Regions from separate parts of the Thiosocius teredinicola genome, predicted to be linked through region 1. Evidence: predicted binding sites of a transcription regulator. Region 1 holds the regulator's gene; each other region holds the start of a gene.
The links. The regulator FliA, encoded in region 1, starts transcription of late flagellar genes. The targets are predictions, from matches to a motif close to GCTAAAGTTNNNNNNNNNNCNGCCGATA.
Positions count from the first base shown of each region.

Region 1 (10,359 bases):
CACGATGACTCGGCTGCGCTCGACGAGATGCGTCGCGAGATGCAGAACCTGCGTCGTTGGATGCAGGCCGAACTGAGCGGCATGAGCTGGTACGACCTCGGTCAGCGTGCGCCGCACTCTCAAGAACTTCTCGCTCGCCTGATGTCGCTCGGACTGAGCGCTGACCTTGCACGCAGCCTGTCGGAGCGGGTGCGCGATATCGAGGTGGTCGACCAGGCGTGGCGCAAGGCGCTGTACCTGCTGGCCAGTGACCTGCGGGTGCACGACACCGATGTACTCGACCGCGGCGGCATCGTCGCCCTGGTTGGCCCGACCGGCGTCGGCAAGACCACCACGATTGCCAAGATGGCGGCACGTTTCGCCTTGCGTTACGGCCACCGCAGCGTTGCATTGATCACCACCGACAGCTATCGCATCGGCGCACGCGATCAACTGCAGACCTATGCGCGCATCCTCAACGTGCCGGTACGCACCGCGACCACGCCTGAAGAGATGGAAGAGGCGTTGAATATGTTGGGCGATCGTCGCCTGATCCTGATCGATACCGCCGGCATGTCGGCGGCGCACGAGCGCATCATCGATCAGCGCGAAACCCTGATGGCTGCCGGCCATCATTTGACGACTTTGTTGGCCCTTTCGGCGACCACCGAGGCGGCGGCCGTGCAACGTGCACTGCGCCTGTTCGCCGACTTCCGTCCGGACGCCTGTGTGCTGACCAAACTCGACGAGGCCGCCAGCCTGGGCAGCCTGATGTCGGCACTGATCCAGGCCGACCTGCCGATGGCGTTCGTGACCGACGGCCAGCGTGTGCCGGAAGACCTGCAGACCGCCAAGGCGCATCCGCTGGTGACTCGCGCAGCCGAGCTGTTGAACGAAAACCCGAACGATATCGACGCCGGCTATGCGGCTCTGGCTCTGGGAGGAGTGCATTCACATGCTAACGCCTGAAACCCATGTTGATCAGGCTACCGGTCTGCGCCAGATGGTAAACCCACGTCCGGTGCGCGCAATTGCCGTTACCGGTGGCAAGGGCGGCGTCGGCAAGACCAACGTCTCCGTGAATCTCGGCGTTGCGGCGGCAGAGATCGGCAAGAAGGTGATGCTGCTCGATGCCGATCTGGGCCTGGCGAATATCGACGTTGTGCTCGGTCTGCACCCGCAGCACGACCTGTCGCACGTGATGCGCGGCGAGTGCAGCCTGGAAGACGTGCTGGTCGAAGGCCCGAACGGCATGAAGGTGATTCCGGGTGCCTCGGGCGTGCAGTCGTTGGCCGAGTTGAGCCCGGCCGAGCATACCGGCCTGATTCGCGCGTTCAGCGAACTGGCGGCCGACACCGAGCTGCTGATCGTGGATACCGCGGCCGGCATCTCGGATACGGTGTTGAGCTTCTCGCGCGCGTCGCACGAGATTGTGGTTGTGGTGTGTGACGAACCGGCGTCGATCACGGATGCGTACGCCATTATCAAGTTGTTGAACCGTGACTATGGCCATCAGCGTTTCCGGATCCTGGCCAACATGATCCGCAGCGCGCAGGAAGGCCGCGAGTTGTATACCAAGATGTGCCGGGTCACCGACCGGTACCTCGACGTCACCCTGAGCTTCATGGGTGCGATTCCTTTCGATGAGAGTGTGCGCAAAGCCGTACGGGCGCAAAAGCCGGTAGTACAGGCGTTCCCTCGCAGCAAGGCTGCGCAGGTGTTTCGCAGCCTGGCCAAAAAAATAGAAACATGGCCGCAGCCGAGCGGTGCAAATGGCCAGGTGCAGTTCTTCGTCGAGCGTCTTATCAAATATTCCAGTGACTATGGGGAGATGGTGCTGTGAGCAATCTTGCAACTTATGATGCAGTTAAAGACCAAAGTTTTGATGACCTGGTGACCCGGCATGCGCCGCTGGTAAAACGCATCGCCTACCACCTGATGAACCGTCTGCCGCCGTCGGTGCAGGCCGAAGATCTCATTCAGGCGGGCATGATTGGTTTGATCGAGGCCAGCCGCAACTACGATGCGAGCCAGGGTGCGAGCTTCGAAACCTACGCCGGCATCCGTATTCGCGGCGCGATGCTCGACGAGATCCGCCGTTCCGACTGGACGCCGCGTTCGGTACACCGCAAGGCGCGCATGGTCGCCGATGCGATGCGTGAGATCGAGAACACCGAAGGGCGTGACGCACGTGATGTCGAGGTTGCCGAATCGCTCGGCATGTCGATCGAGGAATACCACCAGGTTCTGCAGGACGCGTCGGGTGCGCGCATCTTCAGCTACGAAGAACTGAGTGAAGTGGGCGAGGTTGTGCCGCACGAAGGCGGCGCCACGGCCGCACGCACGCGTAACTCGCTCGAAGACGGTCCCGACCGCGGCCTGGAAAAGAGCCGTTTCCGCGAAGCCCTCGGCGATGCCATCGCCAGCCTGCCGGAACGCGAGCGCCTCGTAATTGCCCTGTATTACGACGAAGAGCTGAACCTGCGCGAGATCGGCCAGGTGCTCGGCGTGAGCGAATCACGCGTCTGCCAGATACACAGTCAGGCCGCATTGCGTTTGCGTTCGCGTCTGGGCGAGTGGCTGCCCGAAGACGGGCTCAAATAAGCTTTTTCAAGAAAAAAATCCCTACGGTTTTTCGGCGTAGTGCCGATACGCCGGATGAATCAATTAATCGGGCCTTTTCGTCGGGGCCACATTGTCTGATGTGCGGAGGTTGCTTTGGACAAGAACATGAAGATCCTTGTTGTGGACGACTTCTCCACGATGCGCCGGATTATCAAAAACCTGCTGCGGGATCTTGGCTTCACCAATACACAGGAAGCTGACGATGGCATGACCGCGCTACCGCTGCTGCAGAGTGGAAATTTCGACTTTCTGATCACCGACTGGAACATGCCCGGTATGCAGGGTATCGACCTGCTCAAGGCCGTGCGCGCCGACGAAAAACTCAAGTCCCTGCCGGTACTGATGGTTACTGCCGAGTCGAAGCGCGAACAGATCGTCGAAGCTGCCCAGGCGGGCGTCAACGGTTACGTTGTCAAGCCGTTCACTGCCGGCACGCTGGAAGAAAAGATCAACAAGATCTTTGAGCGCGTCGCGGCCTGATCAGCACTATGGAAACCCTAATGGCACAGAATCCCGAGCAAGTAAGCGAAAAACTGGAGCTGGCCAAAACGTTGGTCGATCACTTGGAATCCGGCAGCGAGGATGCAGCGATTTCGGTTATCGCACAGCTTGCAGGTTTCCGTGACAGCATGTTGTTTCAGGAAGTGGGCCGGCTGACCCGTGAGCTGCATGATTCGATCAATGGCTTTGTGATGGACGCCCAGTTGGCGAACATCGCCGAGACTGAGATGCCGAACGCGGCGGAACGACTGGAATACGTTATTCAGACTACCGAACAGGCGGCCAACACCACGCTCGGCGCGGTTGAGGACAGCCTGCCGCTGGCCGATACCCTGCGCAACGATGCGCACCACCTGTCGGAACAGTGGGACAAATTCAATTCGCGCCAGATGACGGTCGACGACTTCCGTGATCTGAGCACAGAGATCAGCAAGTTTCTCGGTGCCACGCAGGCCAATTCAGAGGCACTGCACAGCAAGCTGTCGGAAGTGCTGATGGCCCAGGGTTATCAGGATCTGACCGGCCAGGTGATCCGCAAGGTGATCAAGCTGGTCAACGATGTGGAAGGCAAGCTGGTCGAGCTGGTTCGCTTGTCGGGTGCCAAAGCGAAGCCGAAAGATGAAGAACAGCCTAGCGGCCCGGATATCACGGCGGAAGGGCCGGCAGTACCGGGTGTCGACAAAGGCGATGTGGTTAGCGGTCAAGACGACGTCGATGACCTGCTCTCAAGTTTGGGGTTCTAAACGATGAGTCTCGATGCAGACGACGAAATCCTCCAGGACTTTTTGGTAGAGGCCAACGAGATCCTCGAGCAGTTGGGTGAACAGCTGGTCGATCTCGAGCAGAGTCCGCAAGACATGGATCTGCTGAACGCGATCTTCCGCGGTTTCCATACCGTCAAGGGCGGTGCCGGATTCCTCGCGATTACACCGCTGGTAGAGACCTGCCACCGTGCCGAAGACTTGTTGAACGTTTTGCGCCAGGGGCAGCGCGCGGTCACGCCGCACGTCATGGATACCATCCTGCAGTCGCTGGACGTTGTTAATGAAATGATGGAGCGCCTGGTCGAAGGCGAAATGCCGGAGCCGGCCGACCCGGATCTGCTGGCGCGCCTCGAAGTGCTGACCCAGCCCGATGACGGCAGTGGCGACGAGGCCGAGGCGGTCGCCGAAGCGCCTGCGGCCGAACCTGAAGTTCAAGCCGAACCTGAACCGGTGGCGGAACCCGAGCCGGTGGCCGAGGCAGCGCCTGCGCCTGCAGCCGATGATGCGGCCGGTGTTGCACCGGGCGGCGACGATATTACCGAAGAAGAGTTCGAGGCACTGCTCGACCAGTTGCATGGCAAGGGCAAGTTCGGCGGCGCGGCAGAAGGCGAGACCGAAGCCGCCCCCGCAGCAGCAGCCGCGGCCCCGACCCCGACCAGCGACGAGATCACCGAAGACGAGTTTGAAGCCCTGCTCGATGAGCTGCATGGCAAGGGCAAGTTCAGTAGCGCGCCGGCAGATGACGCCGCGGCGAGCAAACCCGCTGCGCCCGCAGCTGCTCCGGCCGCGCCCAAACCGGCAGCCGCCGCGAAGCCGGCCGCTGCCGAGGCACCCGCGCCACAGGCAAAGAAAGCCGAGCCGGCAGCACCGAAGAAGGTCGAGAAACCGGCTCCGGCCAAGGCCGCTGCGCCGGCCAAGGCAGCACCGGCGAAGGCAGCCGACAAAGCGGCCGGTCCGGGCAAAGGCGCGGCACCGGAAACCACGGTGCGTGTCGATACGCAGCGCCTTGACGACATCATGAACATGGTTGGCGAACTGGTACTGGTGCGCAACCGCCTGGCGACCCTCAAGTCGACAATGGCCGACGAAGAACTGGCCAATGCGGTCGGCAACCTGGACGTGGTCACCGCCGATCTGCAGCTGTCGGTCATGAAGACCCGCATGCAGCCGGTCAAAAAGATCTTTGGTCGCTTCCCGCGCGTGGTGCGCGATCTGGCGCGCAACCTGAAGAAGGAAGTCGACCTGGTGTTGAACGGTGAAGACACCGACCTCGACAAGAACCTGGTCGAGGCGCTGGCCGACCCGCTGGTTCACCTGGTGCGCAATGCCGTCGACCACGGCATCGAGTCGCCGGATGAGCGCGAGATGGCAGGCAAGCCGCGTCGCGGCACCGTGATCCTGTCGGCCGCGCAGGAAGGCGATCACATCCTGTTGTCGATCGAAGACGACGGCAAGGGTATGGATGCCGATGTGCTGCGCGGGAAAGCGGTCGAGAAGGGCATGATGGATGAAGACGCAGCCGCACGCCTGGAAGACAAAGATTGCTACAACCTGATCTTCCAACCCGGTTTCTCGACCAAGACCGAGATCTCGGATGTGTCCGGCCGCGGCGTCGGCATGGATGTGGTGAAGACGCGTATTGCGCAGATGAATGGCTCGGTCGAGATCGATTCGGTCCACGGCCGGGGCAGCAAGATCATCGTCAAGCTGCCGCTGACACTGGCGATCCTGCCGACCTTGATGGTGATTCTCGGCCGTCAACCGTTCGCGCTGCCGTTGGCCAGCGTGGTCGAGATTTTCAACCTCGACCTGACGCGCACCAATACGGTCGACGGTCAGTTGACCATCCGTGTGCGTGATCGTGCCTTGCCGCTGTTCTATCTGCGCAACTGGTTGGTTACCGATCACAGCATGGCCGACACGCGCCAGGAAGGGCATCACGGACATGTGGTCGTGGTCAATGTCGGCGGTGTGCAGGTCGGTCTCGTGGTCGATTTTCTGGTCGGCCAGGAAGAGGTTGTTATCAAACCGCTCGGCGCCCTGCTGCAAGGTCTCGACGGCATGGCCGGCGCGACCATCACGGGCGACGGCAAAATCGCATTGATCCTCGATGTACCCGGGTTGATGCGCAAATACGCACGTCGGTACTGATCGTTTGCGAAGGAGAGGCAGGACGAAATTGGCGTAGTCCTGGATAACACATGGTGGGAAAAGTCCGGGTACTCGTCGTCGATGATTCGTCTTTCTTCCGCAAACGAATCAAGCAGGAGCTGGAACGGCACGGCGATATCGTCGTCGTCGGCGAAGCCAGCAATGGGCGCGAAGCCGTCGAGATGGCCTCGCGTCTGCACCCCGATCTGATCACTATGGATGTCGCGATGCCGTTGATGGACGGCATTGCCGCCGTGCGCGAGATCATGCGCACGCACCCAACCAATATCATCATGTTCTCTGCACTGACCCGCGACGGCGCCAAGTCGACGTTGGAGGCGCTGGAAGCCGGCGCCGTCGACTTTCTTGCCAAGCAGGGCGGTATCGGTGTCGGCAACGGCAATGCCAGCAGCACCCTGGCCGAGCGCGTTATCAGCATCGCACGCAGCAACCGGTCGCGGCACCACATGGCGGTCGCCACCAACGTTGCACCGGTTCCGACGCGCCCGCTGCCCGCCGCGCCGCCGCCGAGAAACGTCGAGCGCCGACGTGCCGCTGTTCGCCTGGTGGTGATCGGCGCATCGACCGGCGGTCCGGTTGCGATTCAGCAGGTGCTCAACGAGCTGCCTGCCAATTATCCCTATCCGGTGCTGGTCGCCGTGCACATGCCCGCGGAGTTTTCGGCAACCTTTGCCGAGCGTCTCGATCACGTCTGCCGCATCGGCATTGCGCAGGCATCAAACGGCGATGAGTTGTCGCCCGGCCGCGTGCTGATCGCGCCCGGTGGCATGCAGACCACCGTCGATGCGCAAGGCGGACGCCTGCGCGTTCGCGTCTCGCCGGGTGGTGAACATCTCTACAAGCCGAGTGTCGACATCATGTTCGATTCGGCGGCGCGCGCATTGAACAAAGGTGTGCAGGCTGTGGTGTTGACCGGTATGGGTTCCGACGGCACCGAAGGTGCGCGAGCCCTGAAGGGGGCCGGCGCCACGGTATGGAGCCAGGACCAGGCGACATCGGTGGTGTACGGCATGCCTTATTCCGTCGCCAAGGCCGGTTTGACCGACCGCGTGCTGCCACTCGAGCAGATTGGCAGCGCTTTGGCAGGGTTGGCGTAGCACGATGGATATCCTGAGTTTCATCGGCGTCGTCATTGCCTTTGCCGCGATCCTCGGCGGCAACTGGCTGGAGGGCGGTCACATCGACACGCTCGCCAATGGCCCGGCGATGATCATCGTGCTCGGCGGCACCATAGGTGCCGTGCTGTTACAGACCCCGATGCAGGTGTTTCTGCGCAGCATGCGCATGATGGGCACGGTGTTTATGCCGCCCAAACACGGCCTGCCGGAAACGATCGAGAAACTCGTCGAGTGGAGCAAGATCGCGCGCAAGGATGGCCTGCTCGGGCTGGAGGCGGCCGTCGAGTTCGAGAGCGACGTGTTCATTCGCAAGGGTATGCAACTGGTGGTCGACGGCAACGAGCCGGACGACATCCGGCGCACCCTCGAGGTGGAGCTGGACAGTCGTGAACGTTTCGACCTGGCGGCCTGCAAGGTGCTTGAGGCGATGGGCGGTTATTCGCCGACCATCGGCATCATCGGCGCCGTCATGGGCCTGATCCACGTAATGCAGAATCTCAGCGATCCCTCCAAGCTCGGCAGCGGTATCGCCACCGCGTTCGTCGCGACCATCTACGGGGTCGGCCTGGCCAACCTCTTCATGTTGCCGATGGCGGCCAAGATGAAGGCCTATGTGCAGCAACAGAGCCACTATCGCGAGCTGGTCATCGAGGGCCTGGCTGCGATCTCCGAAGGTGAGAACCCACGTCAGATCGAGACCCGCCTGCAGGGTTTCCTGCGTTGAGGTAACGCATGGCGCGGCGGCGACAACACCATGAAGAACACGAGAACCACGAACGTTGGTTGGTTTCGTATGCCGATTTCATCACCTTGCTGTTTGCGTTTTTCGTCGTGATGTACTCGATTTCGTCAGTCAACGAAGGCAAGTATCGCGTGTTGTCCGAGACCTTGAGTTCGGTGTTCAAGGTCGAACCGCGCAGCAACGATCCGATCCAGATCGGTGAGCGCCCGCGTTCGATGAACGCAATGCCGGTAGGGCCGCTCGCGCCGAAGCAGATGGACGCCAACAACGCCGGCGAGATCGGCGGCAAAGGCAATGGCGAGGAACAGGCGGCGGCTGCGACCGAGGGCGAAGGCAAGGGCAAAGACGCCGACCCGAGCGAGGGCAACAGTGTTCTCGACGAACGTTTCAAGGAAGACGGCACTGCCATGCGTATCGCCGATGAACTGCAGATCTCACTGCAGGAATACATCGACAACGATCTGCTGCGGATCACGCGCGAAGGCGAACGTATCGAGATCGAGATGAAGGAGAAGATGCTGTTTCCATCCGGTGAGGCGCGCCTGTCGCGCGATGCCTTGCGCGCGTTGCGCGAAATGGCCAAGACCCTGGCGCGCATCCCGAGCAAGTTGCAGGTGGAAGGGCACACCGACAACGTACCGATTGCGACCTCGGCGTTTCCGTCCAACTGGGAATTGTCGGCCGCACGCGCAGCGAGCGTCGTGCATTTCATGGCGCGCAGCGGCGTCGATCCACTGCGCATGTCGGCCGTCGGCATGGGCGAGCACCGACCGATCGCCGACAATGCGAACGACAAAGGCCGCGCTGCGAACCGCCGCGTGACCGTGGTCGTACTCGCCGATCCCAACGACAATGCACCGGCCAGCGGCGACGATGTGCCGTGGGCCGAAGGGCCGGCGGTGAACCTGCAATGAAGGTCTGGTCGATCGCCAATCAGAAAGGTGGTGTGGGCAAGACCACCACGACCGTGGCGTTGGGCGGCCTGCTGGCGGCCTGGGGATTCCGCACCCTGATGATCGATATCGATCCGCACGGTTCGCTGACCAGCTATTTCGGTCACGACCCGGATTCGCTCACGCGCAGCAGCTACAGCCTGTTCGAGGCGGTCGCCGAGAAACGTACAGTCGATCCGTTCTCGCTCGTTGTGGACACGCAGACCGAAGGGCTCAGCCTGATTCCGGCCGCCGTCGCACTGGCAACGCTGGATCGCCAGTCGGGCCGACTCGAAGGCATGGGATTGGTGCTGACGCGCGCCGTCGCCCAGCTTCGCGAGCGTTTCGATTACATCCTCATCGATTGTCCGCCGGTATTGGGCGTGCTGGTGATCAATGCCTTGGCGGCCTGCGAGCGCCTGGTGGTGCCGGTGCAGACCGAGTTTCTCGCCCTCAAGGGCCTCGAACGTCTGCAGCACACGCTGAAGATGGTGACCAAGGCACGGCCGCAACCACTGGATGTGGTGGTGGTGCCGACCTTCTATGACAAGCGCACGCGCGCCTCGCACGACAGCCTCGCGGCGTTGCGCCGCGATCACGCCGAGTATCTGTGGAACGGCGTGATCCCGATCGACACCCGTTTCCGCGAGGCTAGCCGAGAGGGACTGCCGCCGGCCATATTCGATCCGCGCGCGCGCGGCGTACGCGCCTATGCCCGCTTGCTCGAAGAACTGGTGCAGGGCCAGGGCGGCGAAACACGCGAGGCGGTCTGATGACGTTGATGCGACCACCAGCGACGCCGACCGTCGAACAGGACGCCGCACTCAGCAACCTGCTCGAATCGCTGCTCGCGGAAGTGCCCCCGGCGAATGCGGACGTGCCCGCGCCGCCGGCAGCACAGCCGCGCGTGGCGCCTCCGGTCGTCGAAACACCGCCTGTCGATGCGCCGGCGCCGACACTAAACGAACCGACCGAACAGCCGCTAACCAAGGAAACGCAAGCTGAGCCACCGGCCGACAGTGAGATTCCGGCTTGGGTCGGTGGCGGGTTTCGCACGCTGCTGTTTCGCATCGGCGAGTTCCGGTTTGGCGTGCCGCTGGTGTTGATGCATAGCGTGTGCCCCTATCCGGACGACGTTACCCGGGTGCCGGGCCAGCCACATTGGCACCGCGGCGTGTTCCGCTATCGCGATGCGTCCACCGTGGTGGCCGATCTGGGCGGGGTGATCGGCGTTGCGGCCGCGGCGGATGATCCGAAGTACCTGCTGGTGCTCGGCGAGGGCCGCAAGGCGATCGCAATCGACGCGATCGTCGACACGCTGGTGCTGCACGCCGACCAGGTGCGTTGGCACAAGGCAGCGGGGCGCGAGTGGTTGTTGGGCCTGTTGCCGGACCAGATGTGCGGGCTGTTGGACGCCAACGCGCTGAGCAGCGGCATTAGGCACAGATAGTGCAGTAAATAAATTCAGGCGCTGCCCGAAGACGAACTTTTGACGTTCGGGCAACAATAACGGAGACGAAACGATG
Region 1 covers NZ_CP019936.1:1,392,146-1,402,504, forward strand. The annotation lists gene flhF (flagellar biosynthesis protein FlhF) at 1-948, shown strand, start outside; gene B1781_RS06825 (P-loop NTPase) at 935-1,822, shown strand; gene B1781_RS06830 (RNA polymerase sigma factor FliA) at 1,819-2,583, shown strand; gene cheY (chemotaxis response regulator CheY) at 2,710-3,084, shown strand; gene B1781_RS06840 (protein phosphatase CheZ) at 3,105-3,848, shown strand; gene B1781_RS06845 (chemotaxis protein CheA) at 3,852-6,020, shown strand; gene B1781_RS06850 (protein-glutamate methylesterase/protein-glutamine glutaminase) at 6,071-7,138, shown strand; gene B1781_RS06855 (flagellar motor protein) at 7,143-7,883, shown strand; gene motD (flagellar motor protein MotD) at 7,892-8,815, shown strand; gene B1781_RS06865 (ParA family protein) at 8,812-9,606, shown strand; gene B1781_RS06870 (chemotaxis protein CheW) at 9,606-10,283, shown strand; gene B1781_RS06875 (chemotaxis protein CheW) at 10,357-10,359, shown strand, end outside.

Region 2 (10,359 bases), 2.3 Mb from region 1:
CAGTTCTTCCGGCGGTACGCGCCGCAGACTCATGCGTACCGTGTCGTCGATACGAAAATAGCTGCGTCTTTCCTCGTTGGCCGTTGCCTGCGTCGGTTCGTCACTCATTTTCGCCACTCTCGGGGCCTTGCGGACCCAGTTCCTGAATGTCATCGAAATTTTCGCCGACCGCACGCGACAGGATCAGCTCGACCCGGCGGTTCTTCGCGCGGTTCTGCGGCGAATCGTTCGCCACCAGCGGGTGGGTGTCGGCAAAGCCTTGCACCACCACCCGGTTCTCGGCGATGTCTTTGTTGCGCAGCAACGAATGCAGCACGGTAACCGCGCGCGCCGAGGACAGCTCCCAGTTGGAGCGGAAACGCCCGGTTCGAATCGGGATATTGTCGGTATGACCGGCCACCATGATCTTGCCGGGCTTGGGCGCCAGCACCTTGCTGATGCGGTCCATCACCTTGTGAAAGTCCGGATCCAGACTGGCGCTGCCGGAACCGAACGAGCCTTTCTCCTGGATGCGGATAATGATCGTGCCTTCCTTCTTCTCGAGGGTGACCAGGCCGGCTTCTACCTCGGGATCGAGCGAGTCCTGGAGTTCGGCAAACTGCTCGGCCAGGTCTTTCTCCATCTGTTCCTGCGCCGCCTGCATCGCCAACTGCTCGTCGATGTCTTGCTGTTGTTCGGCGCTCAGCTGCTGCTGATCTCTGATGTCCTGCTGTTTTTCCTGCTGCTCGTTCTCGCCCTCGTCGGGCTTGTCCTTTTCGGCGTCGTGCATCTTCAGATGCTTTTCTTCGACCTCGCTGGTCTCCTGGCGGATCTCGGTGATCACCGCCTGCTCGGAAACCGTCGGACTCCATTCCATCTTGATCACGCTGACGCCCTTGACGATCTCCGCAGCGGGAATCTCGCGCTGCACGCCGAACGCATCGCGCATCGATTCAGCCATTTTTTTGAAGCGCACGGCATCGATCGTGGCGAACGACAGCAGCAGCACGAAGAAGCACATCAACAGCGACATCAGGTCGGCGAAGGTGCCCATCCATGGCGGCAGGCCTTCTTCGCATTTCGGGCAATCGTCTGCCATCTAATGCGACCTCACTCGCCTTCGACGCGCTTCTTCGGTGGTAGATACGTGCCGAGCAGTTGCTCCAGCACCTTCGGGTTCATGCCCTCCTGGATGCCGGCGATGGTTTCGAGGATCAGGGATTTGTTGGTCTGCTCCAACTCGCTGGCGCGGCCGAGCTTGTCGGCCATTGGCTGGGCAAAGGCGTTCGCGATGACGGCGCCGTACAGCGTGGTCAGCAGGGCCACCGCCATTGCCGGACCGATCGCCGCGGGATCGGACATGTTCGCCAGCATCTGCACCAGGCCGACCAGGGTACCGATCATGCCCATCGCCGGTGCCATCACCGCCATGTTCTTGAACATGCGCTGACCGACCTCGTGGCGCTGAATGGTCAGGTCGATGTCCTTGGTCAGCATCTTCTGCACCAGCGCCGGATCGTGGCCGTCGACGCACAATCCGATGCCTTTTTGCATGAATTCGTTGGAGATCTCCTGGCCTTCGAGTGCCAGCAAGCCGTTCTTGCGCGCGACGTCGGCCAGGCCGACCGCTTCTTCGATCAGTTTCTTGGGGTCGTCTACCTTGTACAGGAATGCTTTCAGGCCGATGGCGAACGAGCCGAGAAAGTCGGCCAGCGAGACCTGCATCAGGGTCACCATGAAGGTGCCGCCGACAACAATGAGAATGGACGGGACGTTGACGAACAACATCACATCGCCGCCAGTGGCGATTGCGCCGATAATAATGCCGAAGCCGCCGAGCAGGCCGACGAGCGTAGCGATATCCACCGATTAACCTCCTAGAGAACGAACTCCGGCGACACCGTCCCTGCCGGCGGCGCGAGTTCATGTGCTGCGTAGCGGATGTGGCGGCGAAAACTTTAGTTCTACGCCAGGGCCTGTTAGCACGACTTGGATGCGCCGCGTTAAGCCTGAAAGGCGGCGAGACCAGGCGCGAGGAGAGAGGTTTGGCGGGCTAAATGAACGACGAGCAACGCCGAATCGCTGGCTTTCAGGCTTAACCCGTCGGGCCGGACCGATTTTCCCTCTGCCAGTGTTGCGTTTCGCTTATTTAGCCCGGCTAAACTTCGCTCAACGCGCCTTGCCAGACGAAAAATCGGCCATCGGCGCGGTGCATCCAAGTCGTGTTAACAGGCCCTTGGTTCTTATGAGCGAAATTCAGAAGCGATCGATCTTGGTGACAGGCTGCTCCAGCGGCATTGGCCGCTGCGTGGCGTTGGGTCTTAACGCACGTGGCCATCGGGTGATCGCCAGCGCCCGCAAACCGGAAGACATCGAGGCGTTGCGCGAGGCCGGCCTGGAGGCAATCGAGCTGCACCTGGACCGTCCCGAATCCGTTCGCACCGCCGCCGAACAGGTGCTCGCCACGACCGAAGGCCGCCTTTACGGCCTGTTCAACAATGGCGCCTACGGCCAACCCGGGGCGGTGGAAGATTTGACCTGGGAGGTCCTCGAAGCCCAGCTGCGCACCAACCTGTTGGGCACGCATGAGCTGACGCGCCTGATCTTGCCGAGCATGCGTCGCCACGGCGAAGGTCGCATCATTCACAACAGCTCGGTGCTGGGGCTGGTTGCGATGGCCTATCGCGGCGCCTACAACTGTTCGAAGTTCGCGCTCGAAGGGCTGAGCGACACGCTGCGCCTGGAGCTGCACGACAGCGGCATCCATGTGAGCCTGATCGAACCGGGGCCGATCAGCAGCCGCTTCCGCGAGAACGCATTCCGCCACTACAAGGCGAACATCGACGCTGAAAACAGTGCCCACCGCGACAACTACCGGGCAATGGAGGCGCGTCTCGCGCATAAAGGCGATACCAGCCGTTTCACCCTGCCGCCGGAGGCCGTGCTGGAGAAAGTGATCCACGCGCTGGAAAGCGATAGACCCCGCGCGCGTTACCCGGTAACCACACCCACGGTGTTGTTCAACGTGCTGCGGCGCTTCCTCGGCACCCGGCAGATGGACTGGATACTACGCAAGGCGTCGGGCGGCGGGGCACGCTGAATACGCGTTCAGGTCTGCGCGAAGTAGTCGGCGAGGAAACGGTCGAAGTCGACTTGGGGCTGGGCTTCGAACGCCGCCTGTTCGGCGAGCGACTTCTCGGTCGCGGCATCGAGTTCTTTGATCCGCTCCGGCGACAGCGCGTGCTGCAGGAAATAGCGCTGATGTTGGAACGACAGCCGATGGGCGAATTGGTAGAAGCTCTCGCCCTTGTCGCGCATCTCGTCGAGCATCGTGGCCGACGGCGTCAGGCGCGGATCGCGGACCTTCGCAATCTGCATATCCACCGCGTCTTCGAACCAGGCCCCACCTTCGATGTCATCGAGCGCTTCGCACACCGGCAGCATCGACTCGAGGATCTCCAGCGCCCAACCGCGCATCGGCAGACGAACGTCGCGGTGGTACAAGGTGAGTCGCGGTTCGCGTCCGCGGTGCGCGACATCGAGCAGATTACGGTCGATCTCGCGCTTCTCGCCGACGCTGACCAACGGGCTGTCGGCCAGCAGGCAGTACATCAGGAACACCTCGAGGAAGCGTCCCTGAGTCTCGTCCAGGCCGAGCGGATGATAGGCATTGACGTCCAACGAACGCAGCTCGATGTAGCGGATACCGCGTTTCTTCAGCGCCAGGCTCGGCTTTTCGAAGCCCTCAAGCACCTGCTTGGGCCGCACGGTGCTGTAGTACTCGTTTTCGATCTGCAGGATGTTGGCGTTGAGCTGCCGGTAGTCGTCCCCGACCTTCACCCCGAGCGCCTCCCAGGCCTCGGCCGGCTGCATCGTCGCGCGCAGCAGACTCTCGGCGTACGAGTGCACGTCGTTGTAGCAGGCCTTGATACCAAGACCCTCTTCACGGCTGTTCTGGTAGCCGATGTCGCCCATGCGCAGCGACGTGGCATGGGGCGCATAGTAGGTCGTCTCATCGAACGACGGCAGGTTGGTCGCCTGGCCGAGAAAGAACGACTTGCACACCGCCGGCGACGCACCGAACAGGTACGGAATCAGCCAGCCGTAGCGCTGCAGGTTACGGATCTGCCCCATGTAACGCGCATCGCGAAACGCCCGCAGGCTGCCCTCGCCCCCTTCGATCTTGTGCAGCGCCGGCCATAGCGCCTCGGCGAAAGACCAGTTGAAGTGCACCCCGGCAATCACCTGCATCACCCGCCCATAGCGGTGACCCAGACCAACCCGGTACAGGTGTTTCATACGGCCCGCGCTGGAGGTACCGTAGTGCGCGATCGGGATATTCTCGTCACCCGCCAGAACGCACGGCATGCTCGTCGCCCACAGGATCTCGTCATCCAGATGACGGTAGACGTAGGCCTGCAGATCAGCCAGATAGTCGAGCGCCGATTGCACGTCGGTCATCGGCGGCGTGATGAACTCCATCAAAGCTTCGGAGTAATCGGTCGTTATATCTGGATGAGTAAGAGCCGATCCAAGCGCCTTCGGGTGCGGTGTCAATGCGATGCCGCCCGTCGTGGCAACGCGCAGACTCTCTTTTTCGAGCCCGAAGCGGCCATCGCGCAGTAGTTGAATATCGGCTTCACCGGCAAGCTGCGTCAGCCGGTTACGAACAGAGTTGAGCAACAGTGTCTCCCGAAGAGGCAGGGAAGGCGCGCGATTATAACCCGGTGCACAATTTCATCGCTGCCGGGTTTGCGAACAAAGGTAACCTGAGCCATGATTAAGAGCCATGCAAACGCGTAAGCTTGTACTCGCATCCGCACTGAGTTCCCTACTTGCATTGTCGACGGCATCCGTCTGGGCCGAGAGCCCCAACGGCAGCCGCGCACTACGCCTGTGGGAGCAACTCGAAACCACCAAACTCGATCTGCGTTCGAAAGCAGCCTTGGTGGTGGACCGCTTCGGCAACACGCTGTATGAGCGCGAGGCGAATCGCGCGATGCCGATTGCATCGGTGACCAAGCTGATGACTGCCATGGTCATTCTTGACGCCAAGCTACCCGGCGACGAGATGATCGAGATCACCGATGCCGATCGCGACATGCGCAAGATGACCGGCTCGCGCCTGCGGGTCGGATCTCGCCTGACACGCCACCAGTTGCTCACGCTGGCGCTGATGTCGTCGGAGAATCGTGCGGCGGCCGCGTTGGGTCGAACCTACCCCGGCGGTCTGGGGGCTTTCATCAAGGCGATGAACGCGAAGGCCACTGAACTGGGCATGAGCCAATCGCAGTTCGTCGACCCGGCCGGACTGGACGCGGGAAACATGGCATCGGCCCAGGATCTTGCGCAGATGGTGTTCGCTGCGATGCAATACGAAGGCATCCGCCAAGCGACCACGCGCCCCGAGATGTACGTCAGCCCGCAGCAGGGTCGCGGCTCGCTGCGCTACCTGAACACCAACCGCCTGTTGCGCAGCGGCAAGTGGGATATCCAGATTACCAAGACGGGTTACATCAACGAGGCCGGTCGATGCCTGGTGATGCATACCGAGTTCAACGGCACACCGACCGTGCTGGTGCTGCTGAACTCCTTCGGCAAGCTGACGCCGTTCGGCGATGCCAATCGGGTGCGTAAATGGATCGAGAAAGGTGTCGACCGCTCGATTCACAAGAGCGCCAACAGCACGCCGCACGGTGACGCGGCGAATAGCTGACACACTCAGCCCGCAGCCTGAACAATAGCGAAGTGATGACGGCCGACGACAGTCGGCCGTTTGCGTTCGGTGTCAGTTGACCAATGCGGTGCGCGGACGCGTCGAACGAATCTGATCTGCCAGGATATTGGCGGACTCTTCCAACATGATGCGTCGGATACCTTCCTCGTCCTTTTCTTCTTCGGATACGAAACGCTCTTCATCGGCGTCGTCTAGATTATCGAGCGCCGGCAGACCGCGGAACTCGCGCAGCCGGTTGCGACGGTCCAAACGCACCTGTTCGCGTTCATCCCACTCGGCGCGACGTACCGATTCACGCAGCGACACGGTGTTGCGCTTTTCCAGGTCGATCAGGTCTTCCTCTTCCTCGATCAGGAAACGGAAACCGGGGTTCTTGGCGATCCGACGCGCCGACGCCTCGCGCAGTTCGGTTACCGACTGCACACCGAGCAACTGGTGTTCCGCCGGCTGAATCGATGCCCAGGGCAAGGCATTGTCGAGCGCACGTTCGCCGTGCTCGGCCGCACCTTTGGCGGTCGGATAGACGATGTCGGGCATCACGCCGCGGTGCTGCGTGCTGCCGCCCTGTACGCGGAAGAACTGCGCCATGGTCAGGCGAAGGCGCCCGATGTCGTCACGCGAACGCAGGAAACGGCCGAGATCGACCAGGGTCTGCACGGTGCCCTTGCCAAAAGTCGGTTCACCGAGGATCAGGCCGCGGTTGTAGTCCTGGATTGCACCGGCAAAGATCTCAGAGGCCGATGCGCTGTTGCGGTCGACCAGCACCGCCAACGGGCCGGCATACACCTGCTCCGGATCGGGGTCGCGCTCGATCTCGACGTTGCCTGACGAATCCTTGACCTGAACGACCGGCCCCTTCTCAATGAACAATCCGGTCAGTTCGGTGGCCTCGGACAAGGAGCCGCCGCCATTGCGACGCAGGTCGATGATGATGCCGTCGACCCGATCGGATTGCAGCTTGTCGAGCAGCGCGCGCACGTCGCGCGTGGTGCTGCGGAAATTTTCCACCCCGGCCGCTTGCGCGCCGAAGTCACGGTAGAAGGCCGGGATCTCGACCACGCCGAGGCGCACGCCTTCAACCTCGATCACCTCGCTCTTGGCTGCCTTGTCTTCGAGCTTGATCTCGTCGCGGGTCAGCGTGACCTCGCGCGTCCGCCCGCCGATACCCTGACTCTTCGGCAGGATGCTGAGGCGCACGATGCTGTCTTTGGGGCCGCGGATCAGATCGACGACGTCCTGCAGGCGCCAGCCGATGACATCTTCCATCTCGCCGCCGTCGCCCTGCGCAACACCGACGATGCGGTCGCCGCTCTTGAGTTCACCGCTCTTTTCGGCCGGGCCGCCCGGTACCGTGCTTTGAATCTCGGTGAACTCGTTATCGTTGCTTAGCACTGCGCCGATACCTTGCAGCGACAGGCGCATGCCGATATCGAAATTCTCCGACAGGCGCGGCGACATATAACTGGTGTGTGGTTCGACGCTCAGCGTGAACGCATTGACGAACGCCTGGAATACGTCCTCCGCGGCCATCTGGCTGACCCGACGGGCGATCCCTTCGTAGCGCTTGCCAAGGGTCTTGTTAATCTCTTTCTCGTCCTTGCCGGACAGGCGCAGAGACAGGATGTCGTTCTTCACCCGCTTGCGCCACAGATCGTCGAGCGCAGCCCCGTCGGGCATCCACTCGGCCTTGGAGCGGTCGAACTGGTACTGCTCGTCGCGATTGAAATTGAACTCGTTGCTCTCGAGCAAATCTGTGGCGAAGCCGATGCGATATTCGACCAGCTCGCGGAAACGGCGGAAGATCTGAAACGCCGGCTCGAGTTTGCCGGTACGCAGGCTGTCATCCAGCTTGTCGCGATAGGCCTCGAACTCCGCGATGTCGGCGGCACTGAAGAAACTGCGGTTGGCGTCCAGCGATTCGAGGTAACGATCAAAAACCGCGGATGACATGTCGTTGTCGAGGCGCGGTTTGCGGTAGTGAAACTTTTCCATGACCTGGGTGATGATCAGGGCGGTCTGGCGTTGCTGCTCGTCAGCACGCAGTTCGTCGATCGACACCGTCGTCGGCTTGGCCAATGCACCGCCCGTCACCAGGCAGAAGGCCACAGGCAAAAGAGTCAAAACTCGCAGCTTCATACAGTCACCTCGTCGCGGGCACGGCCGCGCACAACCTACGGCCTCGGGCCGTCGCGAAAATCCACCTTGCCGCACATTGGCCTTTGCAGCAAGTCTTCAGGCAGTTTAGCGCCTTTGAAAATAAGGGCACGATACCGCGGTTTAAAGCCCCGTAAACAGCGGGTTTTCCCCGGTTTAGGGTCTATATCGGCAATTTGCGGATTACTGTTCGCCCTGGCGGTGCATCGGCTGCCGCAGACCGGTGACCAAATCGAGGTACTCCGGATGATGCGGCGGCAGCCAGCCATGCCGGATCAGGAAATCGATCACCACCAGGTTGCAGTTCAGCTTCATTTCCTCGGTTTCAAGCACGATGCGGGCGACCTCGTCGAGCGGCAGCAACATGAACTCCTCAACCTCGCCATCGGTATTGCGCGGCTCGAAATCGTCGCTCAACGCCAGGTCGTAGCAGTACAAAACATCGCGCCGTAGTCCACGTTCGGCAACCCTGTTGTACGACACCGCACCCACAGGAACAGCATTCCTAGCCAGTTCTTCGGGTACGTTGGCCTCTTCGGCGCATTCTTTGACCAGGTTTTCTTCCAGGCTCAAGGAATGCGGCAGTCCGCCGGCCACCATGTTGTCGAGGTACCCGGGAAACAGCAGTCGATCGCGGGCCCGCCTACCGAGCCACATGTAGATGCCATCGGCACGTTTGACGTAACCATTAAGGTGTTGACCGAAAGAGTGCACGCCAAAGTAGGCTGCGGCCGCCCGATCGACCACGCACACGGCCGACTCGCGCCCGCCCGGTGTCACTGCATAGGGCTCGCCCATATAAGGTGAGATCACCTCCGCGTCAGACAACGCACGTGCGACTTCGTTCAGCGCCTCGCTGCGCGCCTCGAAACCGTCGAGGTCGGGCGCCAGGCGAAACTGCGCGTCGCCGAATTCGAACACATCGGGGAAACGGCGCAGGTGTTCGATGAACGCAGGCCTCACCAGACCGACGACCTGCTCATCGATTCGCCAGGGCAGAAAGACCTCGTCGATCGGTGAATTGCAGGCAGTTATGTGACGGAAAAAACTCATCCGGACTTCCTGATCGTTTGCGCTAGCGAGCCAGCTCCGCGTTGCTGACAACCGCACCGTAACCGCGCGCCTTGGATACACTCATCGGTCCCAGATCGGTTTTGACCTGCACCGCCTTGCCGGCGTCGAGCACCCGATCGATACCAAACTCGATCTGTTTGCGCACACCGTTGATCGACTTCGGTCCGACAACCACCCGCACGTTGCGCACGGCGACGCCCGCTTCGTTGGCGATCTTGACCACCAGGTAACCGTCCTTGCTCAGGCCCATCGCGGTTGCCACGTAGCGCGCCGGGTTCTTGTTCAGATCGAGCTGTGCAAGGCGCTTGGTTGCGGCCTTGCCCACGTTTGATGACGACGTGGCAGCCTTCTGGAAATAGCCGATCGCCTGCGACTCCTTGCCCTGCCTGGCGGCCACGTTGCCCAGGCTGTAGTAACCCTCAGCCGTCGGCAACAACGACAGGCTACGTTTCAGGTCGCGTTCGGCACCGCCGGTATCGCCCGCTTCCTGGCGCATATAACCCCGCACCAGCAACGGTCGAAAGTAGTCGGGGTTCAAGGCTACTGCCTTGTCGAGATCTTTCAGCGCACTCTTGTCGCCGTTCTTGGCCGCCTGGATCTCACCGCGCAGGCCGTAGAAAGCCGCCTCTTTGGGTTCGATGCTGATCGCCCGATCAACCTTCGCCATGGCCGTGTCGAGTTTGCCGTCTTTGAACGCCGTGCGTGCCTCATCGTAGGCCTCGTACGCGGGCTTGGTGCGCTTCAAGCGCGCGATCGCGTTCTGGTAGCGCGCCTGCCCGACGTCTCCCCCCGGGTTACCCAACTTCGCGACCATTTCGCGGTTGGCCGCGACACGTTCGCGCGATGGCGGGTGACTGGCGAACAGCCCGCTCAGCCAGTCCGCTTCCTTGCCTTCGGCCAGCCGCACGAAAGTTTCCTGCAAGCGCACCGCAGCTGCCGGATCGTAGCCCGCGCGCACCATGTACTGCATACCGTAGGCATCGGCCTCGCTTTCGTCCCCGCGGCTGAACTTCTGATTGGTCAGCTGCGCGCCGACACCGGCGGCCGCCATGCCGACGTCGCGATAGTCCGTGCCACCGAGCGCGACACCGGCCGCCACCAGGGCGCCCTGCAGAAATACGCCCCGCTCCATCGCCTGCGCACTATGACGGGCCGCGGCGTGCACAATCTCGTGGGCGAGGACGGCAGCGAGCTCCGCCTCGTTGTCGAGCTCGACCAACAGGCCGCGGTTGATTGAGATCTTGCCGCCCGGCAGCGCCCAGGCATTGGGCGTGGAATCGTTCAGGATGCTGAACTCGTAGGGCAGCTTGCGATCGCTGACCTTAGCCAGGCGACCACCAACCGACTTCACGTACTGGCTCAATTCCGGTTCGACGACATAGTCGCCACCTTGGGCCTGACGGTAGGGGCCGTAA
Region 2 covers NZ_CP019936.1:3,726,157-3,736,515, forward strand. The annotation lists gene B1781_RS17680 (PilZ domain-containing protein) at 1-108, opposite strand, end outside; gene B1781_RS17685 (MotB family protein) at 101-1,078, opposite strand; gene pomA (flagellar motor protein PomA) at 1,090-1,845, opposite strand; gene B1781_RS17695 (SDR family oxidoreductase) at 2,225-3,079, shown strand; gene gshA (glutamate--cysteine ligase) at 3,088-4,662, opposite strand; gene pbpG (D-alanyl-D-alanine endopeptidase) at 4,769-5,695, shown strand; gene B1781_RS17710 (carboxy terminal-processing peptidase) at 5,768-7,837, opposite strand; gene B1781_RS17715 (DUF4743 domain-containing protein) at 8,054-8,923, opposite strand; gene B1781_RS17720 (M48 family metalloprotease) at 8,946-10,359, opposite strand, start outside.
Region 2: a site for FliA is predicted at 1,915-1,942, ahead of pomA (flagellar motor protein PomA). Genes of this name have one in related genera too.

Region 3 (10,359 bases), 2.1 Mb from region 1:
CGGCGCTGTCGACGGCGATGCTGCCGGGCTGGTTGAGCAGTGCGACGTCGGCCTTGCCTTCGACGCCGGCGTGCGGTTCGTCGGTCGAACGGCCGGCGGCGACCTTGGCTGTACCGTCGGGCGATACCTCGAAGACCAGGCCTTGCGTCTTGTCTGCAACGAGCAGCGTGCCGTCCGCTTTGACGGCCAGCCCGCCGATCGACTGGATGGACGCCCCCTCGCTGCGTGCCAAGGCGAGTTCGGCCGCAGCCCACGCGGGTAACTGTTCGCTCGGAATATCACCGTACATCGAGATGATTTCCTGTTTTTTCTCGGCGGACATCGACGTCACCACCCGGGTTGCGGTGTCTCCATCGATACGTGAGATGCCCCATTCGCCGGCAACGACCATGGTGCCGTCCGGCGCAGAGGCGATGAAGTCGATACCCGGAAAACGCGTGTCGGTCACTGCCGCGCTGTTCCCGCCGATCTGCGGCGCCTGTGAATCGCGCACCGGCCAGGTCGTTACGTAACCATTCGGCGACACGATGCGCACGGCCTCGTTGTAGTGGTCTGCCACCCAGATGCGGCCTTCGCCGTCGAGTGCGACATCCACCGGCCATCTGAAACGGGCCTGGGTACCGCGGCCATCGCTGTCGCCGTCTTCTCCCGGTTTGCCGGCAAGCAGGCTGACGGTGCCGTCAGGCGAGATGCTGCGAATCGCGTCGTTATATCGATCGGCCACATAGATCGTGCCGTTTGCTGACTGTGCCATGCCCATGGGAGATGAAAACAGGGCCCGGTCGGCCGGACCGTCGCGGTAGGCGCCGACTCCTGCTTGTCCGGCGAGCGTGGTCACGCGCAGATCTGGATCGACTTTGCGCAGCGTGTCTGCATATTCGTCGGCAATCAGCAGGCCGCCGTCATTGCTCGGTGCAAGTCGCAAAGGACCGGCGAAGCGCGCCGATTCGCCGACCCCGTCCACGTTGCCGTCTCCCCAGGGTATGCCGACGATCCATTCGAGCGTTCCGACGTCGTCGCCGTCGGATGCCGCAGCACCGCATGTAAGAGTTGTCAGAAAGGAAGCGAAGAGCAGCGCGAGTTTGCGCGAACGAAGATTCATCGAAAGCTTGTCCTTAGCTTGATTGCACACCGGTTCGGGTTGGCGGCACGTGTCGCTTGGCGACAAAATTGGCGAGGGCGCATTCTCGTGATGAGCTGTGGCCGTGTCAAACAGCCCGATACCCCGTCCACGCGAGGTGCGGCAGCCGGCCCCGGCTGGGGTACGACGCTCGATTTGCGCATGTGCCTGCAAATGCGGGGGATGCAATCGAACGGCTTGCGGACGCAGCGCGACCAGGCGAGCGAAAAGCAATGGTTCGTCATTGCAAACTCAATGATGCGAACCTGGTTTGCGGTGATGTCTGTCGCGTGCAACAGGGAACATCGCACGGCGATGTCGCCGGCCGGTGCTCCGCTGATAGATGGGGCGAGAGATGGTGCCCCCGAGAGGATTCGAACCTCTGACTTCACCCTTAGGAGGGGTGCGCTCTATCCAGCTGAGCTACGAGGGCAGAAACAGTCGTCGCTGCGCGAGCGCGATGTGCGCCGGCAACGGCCTGGTGACGTGCGAATGCGAATTCTACCCTGAGTGGGAAGGTTCTGAAACGGCCGCCCCGGAAAACGGGCGGCAATGCGTGGCTACGCCTTGCCGAAGTTGTAGCCGGCAGCCGGGCCGCGTTTGCGGCGCAAGGTGCTGTAGGTATCTTCTTGCGCATTACGTCCGGTCAGAATGCCGAGTGCCATGCGCGTCGAGCGCTGCCCCTGCACGGCGAGTTGGCCGTTGTAGTTGTTCAGCTCTGCAACCTGTGAGGCCAGCTCGACCAACATCGACCAGTCGCGCGACAGGGCCGCGTTGTTGACTGCATCGACGAGTTGCTGCCCCCCTTCGAGGCCTGGACCGAACCCGGCGGTCTGCTGCAATCGGTCGCGGGCATGAATGCCGTGCTCGATCTGCTTGAGCAACTCGAGTTTTTCGCGCACGACCTGGTCGAGCGCACCGGGATCGCGCCCGGTGAGTGCATCCTGCTCACGTCGCAGCACCGGTTCAATCGTCTGCAAACCATGCAGACTGGCTTGAACCGTGGCGGTAAACGCCTTTACGAGCTGCTCGCTATCCATTCAGTCTCCGTTAGGCCGATGCCGACGAGGGCCCCAAGCCTGCTTCAAACGTCAGTACCTTGTCTGCGACACGCGCAGGTTCGACTTCGAACGAACCGGTCGCCAGGGTACGTTGCACTTCCTGCACACGTTGCGTGTCGACAACCGGCAGGTTGGCGATCTGGCTTTCGAGTGCCTGAAGCTGCGACGCCGTGGTCGACAGATTCACTTGGCTGGAAGGGCTGCCGTTGCCACTGTTGGCGCTGGCGGTCTTTCCCGACGCGTTGTATGTACTGTTGGCTGCCTGGGTTTTGGCCGCATCGATCAGTTCCTGCGGCGGACGTCCCCGGTTTCCACTAATTTCAATGCCCATCTCGGTCACACCTATTTCACGAGTTCACGCTCAGGGTATCGTCCGACTTTTGACGGACTTAAAGCAGCCGGCGTAAGTTGTGAAGTTCATTCCGAAACCTGTCTGGATGACGGAACTTCTGTGCACCAGTTGGCAATCGGACGGGCAGTCAATTCATGACGCGAATCGTACCGGCCTGCGTAACCTCGCCGGTGACCACCCGGCCCGATGTCAGGTTTTTCACCCGGATGCGGTCACCGCGCCCCCCGTCGGCCAGGGCCTTGCCTTTCATCGCCACGTGCAGACCGCCGATATCGGCGATGATGTCGACCTGGCTGCCGCGCTTGACCAGCTTCTCGCGTTTCAGCAGCCCCGCATGTAGCGTCGAGCCGGCGCCGATCGAGCGTTTGGTGCGCAGACCGACCACATCTTTGATATCGGTGAAATACGCCTTATGCAGCCGCGAGATGTCGGTTTCGCTGAGCATCAGGTCGTCGGCATCCAGCACCTGGCCGCGTACCAGCGGGCGACGCGTCGTCACGACGTAGTCCATCAACGCGATCTGAACAGGAACGTAAATCTTCCACGGCGTACTGCCGGGGCAGCGCACGCCGACCACGCCGCGGCCACGATTGAGCCCGTTGGGCGAATCGTAGGTCTCCAGCGGCTCGTCGCATGCCGAGAGTTTGAGTCGGCTGTCGAGATCGCCGGCCTTGACTACCGGCGTGGTCGGAAACTCGTCGGCCTGCGCCAGCACGTGGGCCTCGGCCGCCGCACGGATCGCATCGTGCGATTCGTGTTTGCGCTCCGATGTGTGCGCCGCTGTGGCCAGCAAACAGCAGGCCGCAAGTAGCCAGGTGTCGAATTTCCGTCTTTTGGTTCTCATGCCGTGTGGGTGAGCAAAAGCCATGCCGGCAGCCGTTGGGAAGCTACCTAAAGCTTGGGTCTTTCACGCCGCTACGCACAGCATCGAATCATTCCGATCGCGGAGACCCCTATGGCAGGCGTACTTGATGGCGTTGATATGCGCACGAAGTTGGCAGGACACAACCGTCTTGAACTGCTGCTTTTCCGCTTGGGAGGCCGCCAGCGCTTCGGTATCAACGTATTCAAGGTGCAGGAGGTCATTCAGTGCCCTCCGCTGACTGAAATTCCGCAGTCGAATCCGGTGATCCTCGGCATCGCCAACATGCGCGGTCGTACGATCGCCATCATCGACCTATCGCGCGCCATCGGCGCCGCACCGATTGGCGATCATCGCGAAAAATTCGTCATCGTCACCGAGTACAACCGCAAGGTGCAGGGGTTCCTGGTCGATTCCGTCGATCGCATCGTCAACATGAACTGGGAAGAGATCCTGCCGCCGCCCAAGGGCGCCGCGCACGGCACCTACATGACGGCGGTGACCCAGGTCGACAACGAGCTGATCGAGATCATCGACGTCGAGAAGGTGTTGAAAGAGGTCGTCGGCGGCCAGGAAGAGGTGTCGGACGGCATCATCAAGGAACGCGCCGAGGACATGCCCGCGCAGCATGTATTAATGGTCGATGACTCGAGCGTGGCGCGCAAGCAGGTGACCCGTGTGCTCGAACAGATGGGTGTGGAATTCACCACCGCCAACGACGGTCAACAGGCGCTCGAGTTGCTGCTGCAGTGGCTCGACGAAGGCAAAGACGTCGAAAACTGGCTGTCGCTGGTGATCTCCGATGTCGAGATGCCGCGCATGGACGGCTATTCGCTGACCAAGGCGATCCGCGAGCATCCGCAGTTGCGTCACTTGCATGTGATCCTGCATACCTCATTGAGCGGTGTGTTCAACAAGTCGATGGTGCAGAAAGTCGGCGCGAACGATTTCCTGCCCAAGTGGGAACCTGATACCTTGGCGATGATGGTGCAGGAATTCCTGCAGCGACATGCAGACGCCCGCGCCAAAAACGCTTGATCGCGCCGCCGGTGGCAGCAGGTCCGCAGAGGGAGCCGTGACCAATACCTTAAAGCCGACTGAATACGCTGCGATTCACGATTTTCTCGAGAATCAGGCGGGCATCCGCCTTGGTGCCGGCAAGGAATACCTCGTCGTCAGCCGACTCGGCCGCTTGCTGCCGACTTTCGGTCTGAACGGCTACGGTGAACTGGTCAGCAAGCTGACCTCGCTCGGCAACACGCGGGTGCAGACCGCGGTAGTCGACGCCATGACCACCAACGAAACCTTCTGGTTTCGCGATGCGGCGCATTTTCGCGTACTGATCGACGGCATCATCGCCGAGAGCAAACCCAGTCGTTTGCGTATCTGGTCGGCTGCTGCGTCAACCGGCCAGGAGGCTTACACAACGGCGATCTGTCTGCAGGACGGCATGAAGGACGGTCGCGTTTCGCGCACGCTGAACTACGAGATCGTCGGTACCGATATTTCGCCGACCGCACTGCAGGAGGCGCAGGGCGCCAGCTATTGTGGCGTTTCGGCATCGCGTGGACTGACCGACGATCAGCGTCGCCGCTATTTCCGCGACCAGGGCGGTTGTATCGAGGTGTTGCCCGAGTATCGCCAGCGCGTGAGTTTCCGGCCGTTTAACCTGCTCAAGCCGTTCGACATCCTCGGTAAGTTCGATATCGTCTTCTGCCGCAACGTGCTGATCTATTTCTCCCAGGAACGCAAGCGCGACATCGTCTCGCGCATCGCCCGTTCGCTGAACCCCGGCGGTCATCTCTTCCTCGGTTCGACCGAGTCGATGAGTGGTAACGAAGACCTGTTCGAGATGCGCAGCATCTCGGGTGGACTCGTCTACCGCGTCCGTTCCTGACGCGGCATTTTCCCCTGCCGGCAACGGCACAACGCTTGCCGCGCGGTTTGCCGATTGGGCGGCAAGCGGATCGGCAATGGCTTGCCGCACGACCTTCTCCTTATCCCCGGACTTGTTTCTAAGTCCTTGAATTAAATCGGTCTGTGTCGTTTGGCACGCGTTCTGCTGTAAATCGCTCGGAACACCGTTTTACAGGCCGTCTACATGAGTTTCGACAACATCTTTGGCATCCACGAAGAAGCGCTGCGGTTACGCGCACGCCGTTCGGAGGTGCTCGCTTCCAACCTCGCCAACGCCGATACGCCCGGTTACAAGGCGCGCGATTTCGATTTCGCCGCCATGCTGCGCAACGAGGTACAGCAGCCGGTTCGTCTGGCGGCAACCCAGACGGGACACATTAAGGCGGACCAGGGTGTGGTCGCGTCAACCCAGATGGGTTACCGCATTCCGCACCAGTCGTCGCTCGACGGCAACACGGTCGAAGCAGAGCGCGAACAGGCCGAGTTCAGTGAAAACGCGATGCGCTATCAGGCCAGCCTGCGTTTTCTTGATGGCCGCATCAAAGGCCTGATGATGGCAATCAAAGGTACCAGTCAATGAGTAGTTTCAAGATTTTCGATATCGCCGGCTCCGGCATGAATGCTCAGAGCCTGCGTTTGAACGTTGTCGCCAGCAACATGGCCAACGTCGATGCGGTCTCGAGTAGTCTCGAAGAGACCTACCGCGCACGTCAGCCGGTGTTCAAGGCGGTGCTCGACCAAGTCAATACACGCAATCCGTCAGTCGGTGTGCAGATGGCCGGCATCGTTGAGAGCAAGGCGCCGTTGGTACGCGAGTTCGCACCGGAACATGCGCTGGCCGACGAGCAGGGTTACATCTACCGGCCGAACGTCAACGTGATGGAAGAGATGGCGAACATGATCTCTGCATCGCGCGCCTATCAGAACAATGTCGAGGTGCTCAACTCCACCCGGCAGATGTTGACCGCGACCATCAACCTCGGGAGGTAAGCGGACATGAGTACGATCACCGCACAGGAAGACGTCTTCGCCAGTCTGGGACTGACTTCCAACACCACGCAGGCGCGCGGCACCAACGATGCGACCGAACTGGGACTCAACACCTTTCTGAAGCTGATGGTTACCCAGCTCAACAACCAGGACCCGTTCAAACCGATGGAGAACGGCGATTTCCTTGGCCAGATTGCGCAGTTCGGTTCGGTCACCGGCCTGGAGCAGCTCAATCAGAACTTCGAATCGCTGGCCGCATCGATCACCTCCGGCCAGGCACTGCAGGCCGGCTCGTTGGTCGGGCGCGAGGTGCTGGCACCGGTCGATAGCGGTTACCTGTCTACCGGCAGCACCGTCCGTGGCCAGGTCGAACTGGCGCAGAGCAGCCCCGAGGTCACGCTGCGTGTCACCGATTCGGTCGGTCAGCTGGTGCGCGAGATGCCGCTGGGCAGCGCGCCCTCCGGCGCGTTGGAATTCAACTGGGACGGCCTGACCGACGCAGGCACCTATGCCAACCCCGGCATCTATCACTTCAGCGTGCAGGCGATGCAGAACGGTGAACCGGTCAACCTCGAGACCAAACTCTTCGCCAAGGTCGACAGCGTGAACCTCAGTGGCAGCAACGGGCTGACGCTGAACCTCGATGGCCTGGGTCCGATCGCCTTCAACAACGTACAACAGATTTTCTAACGGGAGTCGCCGACATGCCTTTTCGTATTGCACTCAGTGGTCTCAACGCTGCCTCCACTGACCTGGAAGTAACCGGCAACAACATCGCCAACTCGGCGACCAACGGTTTCAAGGAGTCGCGCGCGGAATTCGCCGACGTTTACGCCAGCGCGATCCAGGACACCTCGGCCAACGCCGCGGGGCAGGGCGTGCGCGTCGCACGCGTCGCGCAGCAGTTCAGCCAGGGTACGATCGACTTCACGTCGAACAACCTCGACCTGGCGATCAGCGGTCAGGGCTTTTTCGTGCTCGAGGCGCCTGACGGCTCTCAGGCCTATACGCGTTCCGGCGCCTACAGCGTCGACCGCGACGGCTACGTGATCAACCACGCCAACGATCGTTTGCAGGTATACGGTGCGACCACCGGCGTCGGTGGCGTCACCACCTTCAACACCGGCGTGCTGCAGGACCTGCAGTTGCCGACCACGCCGAGCGCGCCGGCGCCGACCACGTCGGTCAGTGAGGTGGTCAACCTCGATTCGACCCAGGCGGTGCCGACGACCGCGTTCAACCCGGCCGATCCGGCGAGCTACAACAACTCGACCTCGACCACGGTGTACGACTCACTGGGCAACGCGCATACCGCCACCATGTATTTCGCAAAGACCGGAGCGAACGCATGGAGCCAGTACCTGTATGTCGACGGTACCAACGTGCCGCCTTCCGGCCAGGCTTCGGGAACGCCGTTTACCTTGACCTTCAACTCGACCGGTGGTCTGGCGACCGTCAATGGTGGGGCAGCGACCAATGTCACGGCCGATCCCTACAACCCGGGTAACGGTGCAGCCAACATCACGATGGACCTGGAGTTCGCCGGCACCACGCAGTATGGCTCGTCATTCGCGGTCAACAACCTGACGCAGGACGGTTACACGTCGGGACGCCTCGCGGGCGTGGATATCGATACCGAGGGCGTCGTGTTCGCCCGCTATACCAACGGTCAATCGTCGGCACTGGGCAAGGTCGCGCTGGCCAAGTTCAACAACCAGCAGGGCCTGCGCCAGATCGGCGATACCAACTGGGCCGAGAGTTTCTCCTCGGGCACGCCGCAGTTGGGCGAGGCCGGAACCTCGAGCTTCGGCCAGATCCAGTCCGGCGCACTGGAATCGTCGAACGTGGATATCGCCGCGCAGCTCGTCAATCTGATTACGGCACAGCGCAACTTCCAGGCGAATGCCGAGGTGATCTCGACCGCCGACACGATCACCCAGACCGTCATCAACATCCGATAACACCGTGAATCGGCCGGGCAGGCATAGCGGATCGCATTGAGCATCCGCCATGCATCCCCGGCCGGTTGCCTAAGCAAGAGGACAACGACATGGACCGTATGCTGTATGTCGCCATGAGTGGCGCGAAAGAGACGCTGATCGCGCAGGGCAATGCCAGCAACAACATGGCAAACGCCAATACCACCGGTTTCCTCGCCGACCTTAACCAGTTTCGCAGCATGCCGGTGTTCGGTCCGGGTCATCCGACCCGCGTGTATGCCTTGGATGAGCGTCCCGAGACCGACTTCGATCACGGCAGCATGCAATACACCGGCAATGACCTGGATGTCGCGGTCAAAGACGGTGGCTGGCTGGCGGTGCAGGCACCGGACGGCAACGAGGCCTACAGTCGCCGCGGTGACCTGCGGGTCGATGAGAACGGTCTGCTGGTAACCGGCAACAACTTGCCGGTGATGGGCAACGGTGGGCCGATTGCGCTGCCGCCGTACGAGCAGATCGACATCGGTGCCGACGGTACCGTTTCGATCCGTCCGCAAGGCGCCGGCGCCGATCAGTTGGCGGTCATCGATCGCATCAAGCTGGTTGCACCGCAGTTCGACCAAATGAAGAAGGGCGAAGACGGCCTGTTCCGCATGGCCGATGGCGCGGTGGCCGAGGCCGATCCCGCGCAACGTGTTGTTTCTGGGGCGCTTGTCGCCAGCAACGTGAACGTGGTCAACGAGATGGTCGACATGATCGAGCTGTCCCGTCGCTTCGAACTGCAGGTCAAGATGATGAGCACCGCCGACGATAACTCGCGTTCAGCCGCTTCGATCGTGCGTCCGACCTAAAGCTGGCAAGAGAATTGCTGAACACTTGGTAAGTGGATCAACGCGTCAATAGTTTGAATGTCATGACGGTCGCCGCCAGGCACCGTCACCAAGCACAACAAGGTTAAACACTATGTATCCCGCACTCTGGATCGCCAAGACAGGACTCGATGCCGAGCAGACCCGTATGTCGGTCATCTCGAACAACCTGGCCAACGTCAATACCACGGGCTTCAAACGCGATCGTGCGGTGTTCGAGGATCTCATCTATCAGAACATCCGCCAGGCGGGCGCCAACTCGACCGAAGATACAACGCTGCCTTCAGGTCTCTACCTGGGTACCGGCGTACGCACGGTGGCTACGCAGAAGCTGCACACGCAGGGCAACATTGTCCAGACCAACAACAGCTTCGATATCGCGGTTCAGGGCAACGGCTTTTTTCAGATCACTCATCCGGACGGCAGCATCGTCTATACGCGCGACGGTTCGTTCGGCCTGGATTCCACCGGGCAGTTGGTAACCCAGAACGGCTACCTGCTCGACCCAGCGATCACCGTACCTGCCAACACGCTGAGTGTGACGGTGGGATCGGACGGCACGGTATCGGCGATGGTCGCCGGCAACAATGCACCGACCCAGATCGGCAACATCACGCTCGCGCAGTTCGTCAACCCGACCGGCCTCGAGGCGATCGGTGACAACCTGTACCGCGAATCGGCAGCGAGCGGCGCTGCACAGGTCGACACGCCCGGAACCAATGGTACGGGCACCTTGATTCAGGGGTCGTTGGAAAGCTCCAACGTCAACGTCGTCGAAGAGCTGGTCAACATGATCGAGACCCAGCGCGCCTATGAAATGAACAGCAAGGCGATCTCGACCACCGACGAGATGCTGAGCTACGTCAGCCAGGTGCTGTAAGCCGTCGGCACCAAGGTGAAGGAACGGACCATGAAACATTTCACTGACAAGACGCATAAGCCGCTTCGCCGATTGGCGCTGCTGGTGTTGCTGGCAGTGATTGCGACGGCGTTGACGGGATGCAACTCGAAACCGAAACGTGATCCTGATTTCGCCGCCGTTGAGCCGGTCGACATACCGCCGGCGCCGCAAGGCAATGGTTCGATCTACCAGGCGGGTTTTGAACGTAGCTGGTTCGAGAATGTCCGTGCGCGCCGCGTCGGCGACATCCTGGTGGTCAACCTGGTTGAAGACACCGAAGCGAAGCACGCCAACAAGGGTGGGGTATCGCGTAGCAACAACACCAGCATCACCAACCCAACGGTGTT
Region 3 covers NZ_CP019936.1:3,493,352-3,503,710, reverse strand. The annotation lists gene B1781_RS16600 (NHL repeat-containing protein) at 1-1,102, opposite strand, end outside; tRNA gene B1781_RS16595 (tRNA-Arg) at 1,477-1,553, opposite strand; gene B1781_RS16590 (flagella synthesis protein FlgN) at 1,681-2,160, opposite strand; gene flgM (flagellar biosynthesis anti-sigma factor FlgM) at 2,171-2,512, opposite strand; gene flgA (flagellar basal body P-ring formation chaperone FlgA) at 2,661-3,377, opposite strand; gene B1781_RS16575 (chemotaxis protein CheV) at 3,489-4,433, shown strand; gene B1781_RS16570 (CheR family methyltransferase) at 4,471-5,292, shown strand; gene flgB (flagellar basal body rod protein FlgB) at 5,497-5,892, shown strand; gene flgC (flagellar basal body rod protein FlgC) at 5,889-6,302, shown strand; gene B1781_RS16555 (flagellar hook assembly protein FlgD) at 6,309-6,992, shown strand; gene flgE (flagellar hook protein FlgE) at 7,007-8,263, shown strand; gene B1781_RS16545 (flagellar basal body rod protein FlgF) at 8,353-9,093, shown strand; gene flgG (flagellar basal-body rod protein FlgG) at 9,206-9,991, shown strand; gene B1781_RS16535 (flagellar basal body L-ring protein FlgH) at 10,022-10,359, shown strand, end outside.
Region 3: a site for FliA is predicted at 2,549-2,576, ahead of flgM (flagellar biosynthesis anti-sigma factor FlgM). Genes of this name have one in related genera too.